DNA from 4 places in the Pseudomonas sp. ZT5P21 genome. Region 3 is predicted to be linked to each of the others. Evidence: predicted binding sites of a transcription regulator. Region 3 holds the regulator's gene; each other region holds the start of a gene.

Region 1 (4,320 bases), 2.7 Mb from region 3:
GAGGGGATTACTGACCCCAACCTGCGAGCAGCGCTGGAGCGGTTGGCGGCTCACGCCAAACCCAAGGTTTAAAAGCAGGATCAAAAGATCGCAGCCTTCGGCAACTCCTACAGGTGTACACATTCCAATGTAGGAGCTGTCGCAGGCTGCGATCTTTTGCGTCTAGCGGCGTTTGCTGCCGCCGAGTAGCGAGCCCATCAGCCCGCGCACCAACTGCCGCCCTAACTGATTCGCCGCCTGTCGCATCGCCGATTTCAACGCCTGCCCCGCCGCCGTGCCGAGAAACTCCCCGGCCTTGTCGGTGAAGCCCGGTTCCTCTGGCGCAGTTTTGCCCGGCGCGGCTTCGGGCTCCGGCGCCAAGCCTTTACGACCCATCAGCACTTCGTAGGCCGATTCGCGATCGACCGGTTTGTCATACCGGCCCTTGAACGGCGAGCCGGCGATCAGCACCGTGCGCTCGGTTTCGCTCAGCGGCCCGATCCGCGATTGCGGCGGTGCGACCAAGACACGCCGGGCCATTTCCGGCGTGCCCTTGTCCTGCAATGTGCCGACCAGCGCTTCGCCAATCCCCAGCTCAGTCAACACCGACAAGGCATCGAACGCCGGATTAGGCCGGAAGCCCTCAGCCACGGCCCGCAGGGATTTCTGTTCCTTGGAAGTGAACGCGCGCAAGCCATGCTGGATGCGCAGGCCGAGTTGAGCCAGCACGTCATCCGGCAAGTCGCCCGGCGACTGGGTGACGAAATACACGCCCACGCCTTTGGAGCGAATCAGCCGCACCACTTGCTCCAGACGTTCCTGCAACGCCTTGGGTGTATCTGCGAACAATAAATGGGCTTCGTCGAAAAACAGCGCCAGCAGCGGTTTGTCGGCGTCGCCACGCTCTGGCAGTTGCTCGAACAGTTCGGCCAGTAGCCACAAGAGGAACGTTGCGTAGACCTTGGGCGCCTCGTGCACCAGACGACTGGCATCCAGCAAATGAATACGCCCGCGACCGTCGGCGGTTGGCTGCAGAATGTCTTCAAGTTGCAGCGCCGGCTCGCCGAACAGCGCTTCGGCGCCCTGTTGTTCCAGAATCGCCAGACGCCGCAACAGCGCCTGACTCGACCCCGTGGTCATCAGCGCGGCGTCGTCCCCCAGCAATTCGGGGTGGTCACGCAGGTGATTGAGCAGCGCCTTCAGGTCCTTCAAATCCAGCAGCAGCAAACCTTCGCGGTCCGCGACCTTGAACGCGGCGTACAACGCCGACTGCTGACTGTCGGTCAGCTCCAGCAAGGCGCCAATCAATAACGGTCCCATTTCGCTCAAGGTTGTGCGCAATGGATGACCGGACTGACCGTGAATGTCCCACAGGGTGACCGGATACGCCTGAGGCGTGTGGTTCAGCCAGGGCATCCCGGCGATTCGCTCGGCAATTTTGCCTTGAGGGTTGCCGGCCGCGCCGAGACCGCACAGGTCACCTTTGATGTCCGCCGCAAACACGGCCACGCCAGCATCGCTGAACGCTTCGGCCAGTCGTTGCAAGGTGACGGTCTTGCCGGTCCCGGTAGCGCCCGCGACCAGACCGTGACGATTCGCCAGGCGCATGGCCTGGGCGATCGGTTGCCCGGCGAGATCGGCACCGATAACGAATTGCGATGAATCAGGCATTTGGTCACCCATGGTTAATCTTTGCTCCTTCCCGGCCGATATAAAAGACTGAAAAGCGTCGGTAATTCCCCTAAGGAGAGGACGGAAATATCAGCTTGTTTTCATGACCGCCCCATTTGCGTTTCTTTATAAAAGCACGCCTTGGGCATTAAGACCTTAGCGGAACCCCAAGCCATGAACAAAAATCTGCGCTTCAGCCATAAAATCCTGCTTGCCGCCGCCCTCATCGTCATTGCCGCGTTCGCCTCGTTTACGTTGTACAACGACTATTTGCAGCGCAATGCAATCCGCGAGAACCTGGACAACTATCTGCAAGAGATGGGCAGCGTGACAGCCAACAATATCCGGACCTGGCTGACCGGACGCAGTCTTCTGATCGAAAATCTTTCGCAAAACGTCGCGCTGAATGCTGACATCGGCAGCGTCGCCAAGCTGCTGGAGCAGAAAGCGGTGACGTCGACCTTCATGGGTGCCTACCTGGGTAATCAGGATGGCACCTTCATCATCCGCCCGGACAGTAAAATGCCGGACGGCTATGACCCGCGCGCCCGTCCCTGGTACAAGAGTGCCCAAGGCACCAGCGGCTCGGCACTGACCGAACCCTACATCGATCTGGCCTCCGGCCAACTGGTCATTTCCATCGTCAATAGCGTACTGAAAGACGGTCAAAACATCGGTGTTGTCGGCGGCGACCTGAGCCTGCAAGTGATCGCCGACAGCCTGAACGCGCTGGACTTCGACGGCATGGGTTTTGCCTTTCTGGTTAGCGCCGACGGCAAGATTCTGGTGCATCCGGACAAAGCGCTGGTGATGAAATCCCTGGCCGAGGCGTACCCGAAAAACACCCCGCGCATCAGCAGCGACTTCAGTGAAATCGAGGTCGATGGCAAAACCCGCATAGTCACGTTCACCCCGATCAAAGGCTTGTCGTCGGTCAACTGGTACATCGGCCTGTCGGTAGATAAGGACAAAGCCTTCTCGATGCTCAGCGAATTCCGCGCCTCCGCGGTGGTTGCGACCGTCATCGCGGTAGCGATCATCATCGCTCTGCTCGGCATGTTGATCCGCATCCTGATCCGGCCGCTGCACGTCATGACCCGCGCCATGGCCGATATCGCCGACGGCGAAGGCGACCTGACCAAACGTCTGACCATCCAGAACAACGATGAATTCGGCGTGCTCGGCACCGCGTTCAACCGCTTCGTGGAGCGCATTCACGGTTCGATCCGCGAAGTGTCCTCGGCGACCGGGCAGGTCAACGAAGTTGCCCTGCGTGTGGTTGCGGCTTCCAACTCGTCGATGTACAACTCCGACCAGCAAGCCTCGCGCACCAGTAGCGTCGCCGCCGCGATCAATCAGCTCGGCGCCGCGGCTCAGGAAATTGCGCGCAACGCCGCCCAGGCGTCGAATCAGGCCAGCGATGCCCGCAGCCTGGCCGAAGATGGCCAGCAAGTGGTGGATCGCAGCATTGTCGCGATGAACCAGCTATCGAGCATGCTCAGCGCCTCGAGCACCAACATCGAATCGCTGAACAGCAAAACCGTGAACATCGGACAGATTCTCGAAGTCATCACCAGCATTTCCCAGCAAACCAACCTGCTGGCGCTCAACGCGGCCATCGAAGCCGCCCGTGCCGGTGAAGCCGGGCGTGGCTTTGCCGTAGTGGCCGATGAGGTACGTAACCTGGCGCACCGCACGCAGGAATCGGCGCAGCAGGTGCAGACCATGATCGAGGAGCTGCAAGTCGGCGCCCGCGAATCCGTCAGCACCATGAGCGACAGCCAGCGTCACAGTCAGGACAGCGTGGAAATCGCCAACCTGGCGGGCGAGCGTCTGAACAGCGTGACCTTGCGCATTGGTGAAATCGACGGGATGAACCAATCGGTGGCCACGGCGACCGAGGAACAGACGGCGGTGGTCGAGTCGATCAATGTCGACATTACCGAGATCAACACCCTGAATCAGGAAGGCGTGGAAAACCTGCAATCGACGTTGCGCGCGTGTTCGGACCTGGAGCAGCAGGCGGCGCGTCTGAAGCAATTGGTCGGTAGCTTCAGGATTTAAATCGCTCTTGCGGGCCCCTTCGCGGGCAAGCCCGCTCCCACAGGGGTCTCAGTCGTACACAAAATTTGTGTTCGCCAAAAACCTGTGGGAGCGGCGGTGCGACGATTCGACTTGCTCGCGAAGGAATCGCCCAGCCACCGCGCAATTCACTGACTCACCACAAAACCCCAACCGAACATCTATCCTTCATAAAGGTCAACCCAAGGAGAACAACGGACCGGAGGGACGTTCATCGTGCATATCGCTGACATAACCATGTTCTACGCCCCTGCCAGCGGTGGCGTTCGCACTTATCTGGATGCAAAACACCGTCGCCTGGGGATCAAGCCGGGCATTCGCCACAGTCTGCTGATCCCTGGGTCACACCTGAGTGAACAGGATGGCGTTTACACGGTTCCGGCCCCCGCCCTGCCTTTCGGCAAAGGTTACCGTTTCCCCCTCCGTCTCGCGCCCTGGCGCAATGTCCTACATGATTTGCAGCCCGATCTGATTGAGGTCGGCGATCCATACCTCACGGCCTGGGCGGCGCTCGATGCCCGCCGCCAACTCGATGTGCCGGTGATTGGCTTTTATCACTCGGACCTGCCGCTGCTGGTCAGCAACCGC
Region 2 (4,320 bases), 2.5 Mb from region 3:
TATGACCGGGCGCTGTTGATCCGCTGCTTTGCGCTGGTGTTGGCCGTTGGAGCGTTGCCACTAGCGCTGATGAAGCAAGTGCCGCTGGAGGTGTTGTTCATCACTGGTTTTATCTGTTCGCTGGTGAAGTTCTGTCTATACCCACTGGCGGTCGCGTTCTCCAATGACCACGTCGAAGCTGATCGGCGGGTGTCGCTGACAGCAATGCTGCTGGTGACCTACGGCGTCGGCGCCAGTATCGGGCCGCTGGTCGCCGGGGTGCTGATGAAGATGTTCGGCAGCCAGATGCTCTATGCGTTCTTCAGTTTTTTCGCGTTGGTGCTGGTGTGGCGGATCCGCCCGAAAGCGGTGACCAACTTGCATCAGGTGGACGACGCGCCGCTGCATCACGTCGCCATGCCGGACAGCATGTCAAGCTCGCCGCTGGTGGCTTGCCTTGACCCGCGTGTCGATGAACAAATGGTGCAGGACCAGATGCAGAATCCGGTCAATCCAGAGTCGGAGCCTGAGCCAGGGCCAGACACTGCGCCCCCTCCAGAAGATCCTGACACGGGTCGCGAGCAAAGCTTCACCGAGGCCAGGCCTTAAAGCCGAGGGATAAAAAAACGGGCAGTCACCGCTAGGGACTGCCCGTTTTTTATTGAAGCGCCTGTTACAGGTCGTCTTTGTCAAAGCGTCGTGCTTCACGCTGAAGCTGATAGACGAACCGCTCGACCTGACGCTGCACCAGGCCGCTCATGTTATGGAAGCGGATGCCGGCGAAGGTGGTGGAGATTCTTTCTTCGAAATGCAGGTAGCGCAGTTCGACCGGTGCCGTCATTTTGCCGAAGGGCAGGGCGGCGGCGAAGCGGTCGTAGACCTGGCCCAGTTGCAGGCTGCCGGTAATGTCGCCGTCGAAGCGCAACTTGCAGCCGGTGGCGGAAATGTCCAGCAACTTGCCGCTGATCGGTGCCTTGAGCTTTTCACCGTCCAGATCGACGTTGACCAGTTGCGCCAGCTTCAAGGCCGCGCGAAAGGCGTTGCGGCGCTGGTGGTAAACCACTTCATCCGGCAGCGGGCCGCGGTAGCAGCGGCTGTCACCGGATTCGTCAATGGTCAATTGACCGTAGCTTTCCCAGGCAATGCGCACGCCTTCGTGAAAGCCTTCGACCTTGAACGGTTCGCCGGCCAGCAGGAAACGTTCGCCGTCACGCGGGATCATTTCGTCGAGCGCCATCGTGCCGCGCTCGCGGTCCACGTCCACCAGATAACTCTGGAAGCGCTGGGTGCGCTCATGGAACGTGATGATCAACGGATCATGGCTGTCTTGCAGCTGGCGCAGGTTGCCGGAGATCTCCAACGGTGTGGTAAGCACCTTCGGTGGCTGCGGGGCATCTTCCGCGTTTAAGGCATTGGACACGGTTCATCAATCTCCAGACAAAATATGACTACGGCTGGCCAGCATATTGCCAGCATGTTGCGAGTCTTGAAAGGGCGTGGTCATTTGCGGGCTCAAGCCTGACTGAGCGGGCGTGGCTTCGCAAGCTTGGCGGTTGATCCGCGAGCATCATAAAGGGCTGGCGGCTCACCGCCGGTCAGGATCTTCAGCTGATTGGCCGTGGCGGCCTGCTGGACCAGGATCGACTGGCCATTATTGACGTTCGCCGCCTGGCATTGAGCCAGAAGATCGGTCAAAACATCGCTCTGCGCCAGCAACTCTTCGCCGATGCTCGATTGGCTGGCCAACTGCTCCAGGCCGTTACGATTGGTCGGCAGGTTGAGGCTGGCAAGGATTTCACTGCGCTTGCGGCCATGCTGTTCAAGCAGAATGATCAATGCCTGTTTCTGCGCCAGAATTTCTTCGAGCAGTGGCATGTCGCGACCGTGCAAGGCGAGGGACTCGGTTTGCAATAACTCAAGCAACTGTTGCGCTGGAGCAAAATCGTCGGTGATCAGTTGCAGTAGATTAGTGTCGTGCATGGCTGGCCTTGGGGTTTAAGCGTCCAAAAGCCTGGCGCGGGCCGTAGCCTAGCGCTGGGCTTCGAAGTTGAGCAGTTTGCTGGCTACACGGTTGCTGTCGACTTTGTAGCTGCCATCGGCAATCGCTGCTTTCAACTCGGCCACGCGGGCTTTGTCGACGGCAGGCTGATCGCGCAGCTTGTCAGTGACCTGTTGCAACTGTTGAGCCTCATTGCTGAGGTGTACCGATTCCCCGCTTTTGACGGTACTGGCCTGTTCGGCCGGGGTATTCAGCGGTGCGGATTTGCCGGATTCGGCGGTTTCCCTGGCAACGCTGGTACGTGTACTGCCCGTAAGTGACGAGGAGCTGTTCAAACGGCTGAAATCGATGACCATGGTAAAAAACCTCTGAGTATTTGGACGCTTGCCATGTTTTCGGCTATCCCTGTGAAAACTTTAGACCCATTTATCAATGAGCCTGCATGCGCCAGCACGTCTTCTGCATGCGGCACAGTTTAGGTAACAGCCTCGGGCAACGCCACATCTTCAGAACACAGACTTTACATGGATACCTCCACCTGGCCCGGCGCGGTGACTTGCGCCTTGATGACTCGGGTGGAATTGAGGTTTTTCACGCGAATCTGCTCGCTCATACTGCCGTTGGACAGTGCTTCGCCGGGCATTCGCACGCTGAGCGTACCGCTGCGGGCGGTAATCACTACCTGATCGCCTTTGCGAATGACTTCCGCCTGCTCGAGGTGGACGAGGGTAATCACCTGATCGGCGACCATTGGTCGGGTAAGTCGCTGCCCGATCGCCTGATCGGGGGTCGTCAGGTAACCCTGGTTGATCAGGCTGATATCCCGTTCGCGCAGGAGCACGTCGGCGGGCTCGACAATATCGGCGCGGCGCAGCGGGCGGGTGGTGGTCACAACGTCGCGAAACAGGCGGACTTGAGCGGGCACGAAGACCGTCCAGGGTGAGGTTCCCTCACAGCGAACCTTGACCGTGACACGGCCTAATGGCTTGGCCGGGCTCTCGAGGCTGGCTGTCAATTCCTTGTCGCACATGGGCATGCGCAGTCGCGGATCGAGCTGGTTGACCTGGATTTCGTAGCGACCTTCCGTTTGACTGGTAGCCAGATAGTCTTCTACGGTGAATTCAAGAAAGCCTTGGGTGACGCCGATAAGCATGTCAGGCAAGGTAACCGCGTCAGCAAGGGCAGGGCTGCCAGCGTTGAACAGGCAGACGGCCGACATTGCACAGAGCAATCTGCGGAAGGCGGATGTCAGGCGTCGAAAAAATGTCGGTTCTGTGTTCATAAGAGTTAAAAAGCAAGCGCCGTGCCGTTTAGTGATGAATGTGCGTCGCAACACACTTAGCGTTGGTGTAGGAGTCTGGGCATGGCTGGTGTAATGGATTCGGTAAACCAGCGCACGCAACTGGTAGGGCAGAATCGTCTGGAGCTGTTGTTGTTCCGTCTCGACGGCCAGCAGCTTTATGGGATCAACGTATTCAAGGTTCGTGAGGTGCTGCAATGCCCCAAGTTGACCCTGATGCCCAAGTCCAGTCCTGTCGTGTGCGGTGTGGCTAATATCCGGGGGGCGACCATTCCGATCCTTGATCTGGCAATGGCGACTGGTGCCGGAGCGCTGAAAGATCAAAGCAATCCCTTCGTGATCATCACGGAGTACAACACCAAGACCCAGGGTTTCCTGGTGCGCTCGGTGGAACGCATTGTCAACATGAACTGGGAGGAGATTCATCCGCCTCCCAAGGGCACCGGTCGGGATCATTACCTGACGGCTGTGACTCGGGTCGACAATCAGTTAGTCGAAATCATCGACGTCGAGAAGGTCCTGGCGGAAGTGGCACCGACACCGGAAGCGATTTCCAGCGGAGTCGTCGATGTCGAAACCCAGCACAAGGCGCTGTCGTTGCGGGTGCTGACGGTCGATGACTCGTCGGTGGCGCGCAAGCAGGTCACGCGTTGCCTGCAGACGATCGGTGTGGAAGTGGTGGCGTTGAACGACGGTCGGCAAGCGCTGGATTACTTGCGCAAGCTGGCCGACGAGGGAAAGAAGCCGGAAGAAGAGTTCCTGATGATGATTTCCGACATCGAGATGCCGGAAATGGACGGGTACACCCTGACGGCCGAGATCCGCAACGACCCTCGCATGCAAAAGCTTCATATCATCCTGCATACTTCGTTGTCGGGTGTGTTCAATCAGGCGATGGTCAAGAAAGTCGGTGCCGATGACTTCCTGGCCAAATTCCGTCCTGATGACCTGGCATCCCGGGTAGTCGACCGGATCAAAGCAGCAGACATCAGCTAGGGGCCTTCTGCCCCTGGCGGTTAACACGATTTAAGAGGCGGTATCA
Region 3 (4,320 bases):
CCAGCGCGTCAACCGCAAAGTTGCCCTTGCCGTGCAACTGATCGAGCAGTGCTTCGAATTCGTCGTCGGTAATGTCTGAACTGTCGCCTGGCGCTTTCGGGGTAGCCGGTGCGGGCGTAGCGGGTGCTGCCACCGCGTCGACGGCAAACTGTCCTTTGCCGTGCAATTGATCGAGCAACGACTCGAATTCTGCATCGGTGATTTCGTCGCTGGCCGCCGCATTGGTCGCTGCAACCGGAGCAGCCGCCGGCGCCTCGGCCTGTGCCTTGACGGCGTTCAGCGAGTCCAGCAGTTGTTCGAATTCGTTATCGGTGATGTCGCCTGATTCGGCTTCGGCAGCCGGTTCTTCCACCACTTGAGCCACAGGTGAGGCTTCATCCGCGGTTTGCGGCTCGGCCAGACGAGCCAGGGCCGCGAGCAATTCAGGCGTGGCAGCCGTGATCGGGCTGCGCTCGCGAACTTCGGTAAACATGCTGTTCACCGCGTCCAGCGCTTCGAGAACCACGTCCATCAATTCCGAGTCGACGCGACGCTCACCCTTGCGCAGGATGTCGAACACGTTCTCGGCGATGTGACAGCACTCCACCAGCTCGTTGAGCTGGAGGAAGCCGGCGCCCCCTTTTACAGTGTGAAAACCGCGAAAAATTGCATTGAGCAAGTCCGCATCATCCGGTCGGCTTTCCAGCTCGACCAGTTGTTCGGACAATTGCTCTAGAATCTCGCCGGCCTCAACCAGGAAATCCTGAAGGATCTCTTCATCGGCGCCGAAGCTCATTAAGGGGGTGCTCCTAACAGGTCTAAAAACCTAAAAAACCTAAAATTCTAAAATTCTAAAATTCTAAAATTCTAAAACCCTAGGCTGGATAGCAAATCGTCCACATCGTCCTGACCGGACACAACGTCTTCTCTTTTATCGGCATGAATCTGCGGACCTTCACCCTGAGAGAGATGTTTTTGCGGATCTTTTTCTGCAAGCATCGCTTCACGGTCATGTTCGATGCCCGCAAAGCGGTCCACATGACTGGCCATGAGTACGAGCTTGAGCAGGTTGCTTTCTACTTCGGTGACCAATTGGGTCACCCGCTTGATCACCTGACCGGTGAGGTCCTGGTAATCCTGGGCGAGCAAAATGTCATTGAGGTTGCTCGACACCGCGCGATTGTCCGTGCTGCTGCGTGCCAGGAAACCGTCGACACGCCGTGCCAGCTCGCGGAACTCTTCAGCCCCGACTTCGCGACGCATGAAGCGTCCCCAGTCCGTGCTCAGCGCCTGCGCTTCATCGCTCAGGCTGTTGACCAGCGGCGTGGAGTTTTCGACCAGATCCATGGTGCGGTTGGCGGCAGCCTCGGTCAGCTTCACAACGTAACCCAGACGCTCGGTGGCATCCGTGATTTGGGACACTTCCTCGGCTTGCGGCATGTGCGGGTCAATCTGGAAATTGACGATCGCGCTGTGCAGCTCGCGAGTGAGCTTGCCCACTTCCTGATACAGGCCGCGGTCACGGGTCTGATTGAGCTCATGGATCAGTTGCACAGCGTCGCCGAACTTGCCTTTTTCAAGGCTTTCGACCAGCTCGACCGCGTGTTTTTTCAGGGTCGATTCAAAATCGCCCTGTGAAGATTCGTTATGGTCCATAGCTCCCCCGTGGCGCAGTTTCTCAACCGATGCGTTCGAAAATCTTCTCGATTTTTTCTTTCAACGCCTGGGCCGTGAAGGGCTTGACCACATAGCCGTTAACACCGGCCTGGGCCGCTTCGATGATCTGCTCGCGCTTGGCTTCAGCGGTCACCATCAGCACCGGCAGGTGCTTGAGCTTTTCATCGGCGCGCACGTGACGCAGCAGATCGATACCGGTCATGCCAGGCATGTTCCAGTCCGTTACCAGAAAGTCGATGCTTCCGCTGTTGAGAACCGGAATGGCAGTGGTGCCATCGTCAGCCTCGACCGTGTTGGTGAACCCAAGGTCACGCAACAGGTTTTTTATGATCCGCCGCATCGTTGAGAAGTCATCAACGATGAGGATTTTCATGTTCTTGTCCAATTCGACCTCCAAGCAGTCTTAAACGCGCCCAGCACCTGGACGCGCCATTTCAATCAATCCGGCAAAGCACTCGATGACTGTCTGGAGCACAACAGATCGAAACCGGCGCAGTTAAACACCACACCAGCCACGTTCGCAGTGTCCCCACACTGCCTTCAGCGCGCTCGCCACTCCCCCAAACGCCCCCGCAAACGGGCCGCGCACTGGCTGTGTAACTGGCTGACCCGAGATTCGCTGACCCCCAGGACTTCACCGATTTCCTTGAGATTCAACTCTTCGTCGTAGTACAGCGCCAACACCAGTCGCTCACGCTCCGGCAAATTGGCAATCGCGTCCGCCAGCGCCGCCTGGAAGCGTTCATCTTCCAGATCGCGTGACGGCTCGAGATGAGCACTCGCGCCATCCTCGTGCAGCCCTTCGTGTTCGCCGTCCTGCAAGAGATCGTCGAAACTGAATAACCGGCTGCCCAAGGTGTCGTTCAAAATCCCGTAGTAATCGTCGAGACTCAATTGGAGTTCGGCCGCAACTTCGTGATCTTTAGCGTCACGGCCGGTTTTAGCTTCAATCGAGCGAATTGCGTCGCTGACCATGCGGGTATTGCGGTGGACCGAACGTGGCGCCCAGTCTCCCTTGCGGACTTCATCGAGCATGGCGCCGCGGATTCGTATGCCCGCGTACGTCTCGAAACTCGCGCCTTTGCTGGCGTCGTATTTGGTCGACACTTCAAGCAGGCCGATCATGCCGGCCTGGATCAGGTCTTCGACCTGGACACTGGCGGGCAATCGCGCCAACAAGTGGTAAGCAATGCGTTTGACCAGTGGCGCGTAACGCTCGATCAGCTCGTACTGCGCGTCACGTGCCGATTTCTTGTAAAGGTTGTAACCGCTGGCTGTCATAGCACGGGTCCTGCCGTTTGTTGCACGAGGCGCTCGACGAAAAACTCCAGGTGCCCGCGCGGGTTGGCGGGCAGCGGCCAGGTATCGACCTTTTGCGCGATGGCCTTGAAGGCCAGGGAGCACTTGGAACGCGGAAAAGCTTCATAGACCGCACGCTGCTTCTGAACGGCCTTGCGCACGCTTTCGTCGTACGGCACCGCACCGACGTATTGTAAGGCGACGTCGAGGAAGCGATCCGTGACCTTGGTCAACTTGGCGAACAGGTTGCGACCTTCCTGCGGGCTCTGGGCCATATTGGCCAGGACCCGGAAGCGGTTCATGCCGTAGTCGCGGTTCAGCAGCTTGATCAGTGCATAGGCGTCGGTGATCGAGGTCGGCTCGTCGCAGACCACCAGCAAGACTTCTTGCGCGGCGCGAACGAAACTGACTACAGAGTCACCAATACCCGCGGCGGTGTCGATCACCAGGACGTCGAGGTTGTCGCCAATATCGCTGAACGCCTGGATTAAGCCAGCGTGCTGCGCCGGGCTCAGATGCACCATGCTCTGAGTGCCGGATGCGGCCGGGACGATGCGGATGCCGCCGGGGCCTTGCAACAACACGTCGCGCAGCTCACAGCGGCCTTCGATCACGTCGGCCAGGGTGCGTTTGGGTGTCAGTCCCAGCAGGACGTCGACATTCGCCAGCCCCAGATCAGCGTCCAGCAGCATGACGCGCCGGCCGAGCTCAGCTAGAGCCAGGGACAAGTTCACTGACACGTTAGTCTTCCCGACGCCACCTTTGCCGCCGGTCACCGCGATCACCTGTACGGGATGCATGCTGCCCATGTTATTTCTTTACCTTGTCTTGCATAGACGGAGGCCACATTACTGGCTGCGCGTTCACAAACGGAACAATGCATGGCAGACCATCGATGTAGGTACAAAAACTGTTCATTAATACCTCAGCCGACCTGCTTGGTCGGGCTGTGGTAAATATCAGCGAACATGTCAGCCATGGCTTCTTCGCTGGGTTCTTCCTGCATTTGCACGCTGACGGCGCGGCTGACCAATTGATGACGCCGCGGCAGATGCAAATCATCCGGAATCCGCGGCCCATCGGTCAGGTAAGCCACCGGTAACTCATGACTGATTGCCAGGCTCAACACCTCGCCCAAGCTTGCTGTTTCATCCAGTTTAGTCAGGATGCAGCCAGCGAGCCCGCAGCGCTTGTAACTGTGATAAGCGGCGGTTAGAACCTGTTTCTGGCTGGTGGTTGCCAGAACCAGATAATTTTTTGATTTGATGCCACGACCGGCCAGGCTCTCGAGCTGCATGCGCAGTGCCGGATCGCTGGCCTGAAGGCCCGCCGTATCGATCAGCACCACACGCTTGCGCAGCAAAG
Region 4 (4,320 bases), 2.6 Mb from region 3:
GCACGTCGAAATAGCCGGCGTTGATCATCATGGTCTGGTCGGGGCTAATGGTGTGCACCGGCATCCAGGTGTTGATCTGGCAATCGACGCTGCCGTACCAGGTGTCGCGATGCGGTTTGTAGGCATAGCTGACACCCGCGTGCAAATAGTCATAGTTCGGCACCACGCGAATGCGCGGTACGTCGAAAATGTATTCACGGGGGTCGACGCCAATTTCGTCGATGAACGACAGGATCAGTTCCTTGGCACGCAGGCTGTTGGTGAACTGGCCCTTGAGGCGCGTCACCAGTACCACGAATTCTTCCACCGGCATCAGCGTGTGCAGCGCCTGGTGATTGGTCTCGCCGTCGAAGGCCGCAGTGATGCTTTCCTGAGCGAACGCACACAGCTCTTTGGCGGCGCGCAGTTGAGTGTTCAGGAAGATGTCGCCGGCGTAGAGGGCTTCTTTGAAGTCAGCTTTTTGTTGAAGCTGATTGATGTACAGATTCACGATTCCACTCCTGAATGCGTCGAGTCTCTTAAGAGTCGGCATCACGGTAACAAACTGAAGTGCAATCCGGAGGGCGGTGGATCAATAAAAGCGCAATTTGCTGAATTTGCGACGAAAAGCATTGTCTCGGCAAAAAAATCTCCCTGTGGGAGCTGCGGATGGTCTTCATCTGCAAGCCGCCGCCGTTGGCAAATTGTTTTTTGGGGGGGGAACCCAGCGCAGCCCTTGTAGGAGCGAGCTTGCTCGCGATGGTCGTGAACGATAACGCGTAAACCAGATATCCAACGCGGCCTTTGGGTTTTTCGCGAGCAAGCTCGCTCCTACAGATCCTGGCGCTTACGAAACGCCCAACGCCCCGCAATCACGGTAAATGTCGCGACCAGCGCCACCAGAATCCAGAACCCCTGCGGATCCTCCGAAAGCGGAACACCGCCCACGTTCATCCCAAAGAAACCGGCAATGATGTTGATCGGCAGCGCCAGCACCGTCACCACGGTCAGGGTAAACAGCGTGCGGTTGCTCTGTTCGTTGAGGTTGGCGGCGATCTCTTCCTGCAACAGCTTGATCCGTTCACCCAAGGCCGTGAGGTCGTTGATGATCAGCGCAAACTCCTCGGTGGACTTGCGCAGCTCCTTCACGTCCTCCTTTTGCAACCATTGCGGCGGACGGTTGAGCAGGCGCAGCAACGAGCCCGGCTCCAGCGCCAACAGTCGTTGCAGGCGCACCAGCACCCGGCGATTGGCGCCCAGTTCCGCGCGGTTGGTCGACAGCCGCGAAGACAGCAATTCATCTTCGATCTGATCGACGCTGAGGCTGGTCTTGCGCACGATCTGCGTCAGCACTTCACCCTGGTCGCGCAGCAAATGCACCAGCAATTCCAATGGCGAGCGAAAGCACTCCCCGGCCTTCACCGACGAACGCAATTTGTCCACCGAATGCAGCGGTTGCAGGCGCGCGCTGATGATCAGCCGGCTGCGGGCGCACACCCACAGCGTCGACACGTCCGACGAGACCATGCTGCTGAGGTTGAACACTACGTCGTTGACCACCGCCAGCAATGCCGAATCGACATGCTCGATGCGTGTCGAACGGGAGCCTTCATGCAAGGCTTCGAAAAACTCGTCGGGCAATTCCAGATGATTTTTCATCCAGCGCTCGCACGCGGCGTGGGCGAGGTTCAGGTGCAGCCAGAGAAATTCGTCGCTGTCGCCCGGTTGTTGCAGGCACTGCAACGCCTTGGCCGAATCGATTTCACGGCCACGTTCGCCGGGGCGAAAACTGAAACCGTACAGCAGACCGAACAGGTCTGGGTCGCGATGGCTTTGGTCGATGCTGTGATTCATTAGGTCTCGCTGAGAGGGGGCGCCTGTCGCGGGTTTCACAGGTTCACTTGAGCCGCATCATCGCAAGCCGTGATGACATTTTTGTGAAGATTAAATAACGCACACGATTGCGCTACCAATGGTCGGCTTTTCTTCAAGAAGCGCTCTGGCGCGCCGATTAAGCTTGGGTTAAGTTGCGCGCCTTCGGCCACCAGCCAACGCCGCAGACAGGGATGTCCGGACTACTTTCACGCCTCACCCCGGGCGTGCCTCATTCCTGTCATGAGTACCTTCCGATGTTTTTGCAAAAGTCCTTGAGAGCGCAAATTCTCGCCCTGCTGAGCGGCAGCCTGTTGGCGATGCTGTTGATCGCTTTGGCCTGCTTTCACTTTCTGTCCAGCGGCGTTCAGAGTTACGCGAATCTGATCGATGGCCCGCTGCGCACCTCGCAATTGATCGATGAAGCCAACCTACAATTCAAGGTGCAGGTCCAGGAATGGAAAAACGTCCTGTTGCGCGGCAAGCAACCGGCGGACCGCGATAAGTACTGGAAGCAATTCGAAGATCGTCAGCGTGATGTGCAGGGCATCCTCGGCGAACTTGCCGGGCAGAAAGGCATCGAGCCGCAACTCAAAACCCGCATCGAACGCCTGCGTGACGAACACCGCTTGTTGGGTGCGGCCTACCAGAAGGGCCGCGATGCGTACGTGGCGGCCGGTGCCGATCCAGCAGCGGGCGACACCGCGGTGAAGGGCGTCGACCGGGCGACCAGCGATCAGATGAGCGAACTGGTCAGCGAATTGCGCAAGCAGGGCACGGAACACTCGAAGCAGATCAGCGCCAGCGCCGATCGTACTGTGTTGCTGGGGATCATTGTGATGCTCGCTTCGGGTCTGTTGATCGGCCTGTTGAGCTTGTGGCTGGTCAACCGCAACCTGGTCGAGCCGATTCGCAAATTGATCGACTACGTGGCGCAACTCAGCCAGGGCAAGTTTGCCGAACGCGTGGCCAGCACCCGTCAGGATGAACTGGGCAAACTGGCGATAGCGGCCAACACGCTGCGCGATTTCCTCGCAGACACCTTCAGTCGTTTACAGATCAGCGCCAAGGATCTGGACAGCGCCAGCGGTGAGCTGAAAGCGATCGCCGGCCTCATGGCCAGCGGTACCAACGAGCAGTTCAACCGCACCGACCAGGTGGCCACGGCGATGAACGAAATGTCCGCCACCGCGCAGGAAGTCGCGCGCCACGCTGCGGATGCCGCACGTGCGGCGGATGACGCCGACCAGTCCGCCCAGCAAGGCGAAAAAGTCATGCAAGGCACCATCCACACCATCACCCGCATGCGCGGCGAAATCGCCAACACCGCGACGGTCATTCGACAGCTGGAAACCGACAGCGGCCGTATCGGCAAGGTGCTGGAAGTGATTCGCGGCATCGCTGAGCAGACCAACTTGCTGGCGCTCAACGCGGCCATCGAAGCGGCCCGTGCCGGTGAAGCCGGGCGCGGTTTCGCGGTGGTGGCCGATGAAGTACGCAGCCTGGCCCAGCGCACGGCGGCGTCGATCATCGAGATCAATCAGATCATTCAAACCGTGCAAACCGGTGCGGTGGACGCGGCCCAGGCGATAGAAAGCGGTCAGTCGCGCAGTGAAGAAAGCGTCGAGCAAGTGACTCAGGCCGGTGCCATGCTGGAACGCATCACCCAAGCCGTGGAGGCCATCCGCGACATGAACCGCCAGATCGCCACGGCTGCCGAAGAGCAGACTTCGGTCGCGGAAGACATCTCGCGCAACCTCACCGAAATCACCAGCATCGCCAGCACCAACCTGGACAACGTGCAACGCACCGAAGCAGCCAGTCACAACCTGCACGGGTTGTCGGGGCAGTTGAATCAAGTGACGGCGCGGCTGAGCGCGTAAGCGTCACCGGAACGCAGAAAAGCCGCACGATCCGAAAATCGTGCGGCTTTGTTGTGTGCGGGGATCAGTCGTCTTGCTTGTTTTTGAGGACTTCGCCGGTGGCGGCGTTCAGGTCCACATCCCACTCGACGCCTTTGGCGTCTTTCAGTTCAACTTCGTACTCGTAGCCGTTGAAGTGGTTGTCCAGGTCGCTGTCTGTAATCGTGGCACCCGGGTGCAGCTTCATTACGATCTGGTTCAGCTCTTCCAGCGGCTTGATTTTTTTGTCCTTGACCAACTGAGGGATCTGATCGACCGGAACATCATCCGCATGGGCCAGGCCGGCGGTAAGGGTCAGGGCGGCAGCGGTGAACAGGGCAGTCAACGTTTTCATCGGTTCATTCCTTGGGGTTAGCTGTTTAAGTGGGGCCAGATTAAATATGGCAACTTAATTCACGCTTAAATTCCCGTGACACGATCGTTCCCACGCTCTCTCGGTTCTGGATCAATACCCGTTGTTCTGCAACAACTGCGCAACACTTGCCGCGGCCGGACGTTTGTAGAACTTCAACAGTTCGCTGGCACGGTTGGTGAAGATGCCATCGAC

The links. The regulator FliA, encoded in region 3, starts transcription of late flagellar genes. The targets are predictions, from matches to a motif close to CTAAAGTTTNNNNNNNNNNNGCCGNTAA.
Region 1: ACYZT9_RS06840 (methyl-accepting chemotaxis protein) is a predicted target of FliA. The motif match lies at 1,665-1,692, and genes of this name have one in related genera.
Region 2: flgM (flagellar biosynthesis anti-sigma factor FlgM) is a predicted target of FliA. The motif match lies at 2,371-2,398, and genes of this name have one in related genera.
Region 4: ACYZT9_RS07515 (methyl-accepting chemotaxis protein) is a predicted target of FliA. The motif match lies at 1,966-1,993, and genes of this name have one in related genera.

What each region holds. Positions count from the first base shown of each region.
Region 1 covers NZ_CM142705.1:1,494,783-1,499,102, reverse strand. Annotated here, with positions in the region: gene ACYZT9_RS06850 (DUF721 domain-containing protein) at 1-72, shown strand, start outside; gene ACYZT9_RS06845 (helicase HerA-like domain-containing protein) at 163-1,650, opposite strand; gene ACYZT9_RS06840 (methyl-accepting chemotaxis protein) at 1,825-3,714, shown strand; gene ACYZT9_RS06835 (glycosyltransferase family 4 protein) at 3,949-4,320, shown strand, end outside.
Region 2 covers NZ_CM142705.1:1,701,287-1,705,606, forward strand. Annotated here, with positions in the region: gene ACYZT9_RS07840 (MFS transporter) at 1-588, shown strand, start outside; gene ACYZT9_RS07845 (flagellar brake protein) at 653-1,399, opposite strand; gene ACYZT9_RS07850 (flagella synthesis protein FlgN) at 1,492-1,959, opposite strand; gene flgM (flagellar biosynthesis anti-sigma factor FlgM) at 2,008-2,334, opposite strand; gene flgA (flagellar basal body P-ring formation chaperone FlgA) at 2,499-3,260, opposite strand; gene ACYZT9_RS07865 (chemotaxis protein CheV) at 3,342-4,274, shown strand.
Region 3 covers NZ_CM142705.1:4,198,659-4,202,978, forward strand. Annotated here, with positions in the region: gene ACYZT9_RS19465 (chemotaxis protein CheA) at 1-775, opposite strand, end outside; gene ACYZT9_RS19470 (protein phosphatase CheZ) at 847-1,635, opposite strand; gene ACYZT9_RS19475 (chemotaxis response regulator CheY) at 1,658-2,029, opposite strand; gene fliA (RNA polymerase sigma factor FliA) at 2,197-2,937, opposite strand; gene fleN (flagellar synthesis regulator FleN) at 2,934-3,764, opposite strand; gene flhF (flagellar biosynthesis protein FlhF) at 3,881-4,320, opposite strand, start outside.
Region 4 covers NZ_CM142705.1:1,630,393-1,634,712, forward strand. Annotated here, with positions in the region: gene ACYZT9_RS07505 (2OG-Fe(II) oxygenase family protein) at 1-490, opposite strand, end outside; gene ACYZT9_RS07510 (transporter) at 811-1,833, opposite strand; gene ACYZT9_RS07515 (methyl-accepting chemotaxis protein) at 2,109-3,734, shown strand; gene ACYZT9_RS07520 (PepSY domain-containing protein) at 3,799-4,107, opposite strand; gene ACYZT9_RS07525 (glycerophosphodiester phosphodiesterase) at 4,219-4,320, opposite strand, start outside.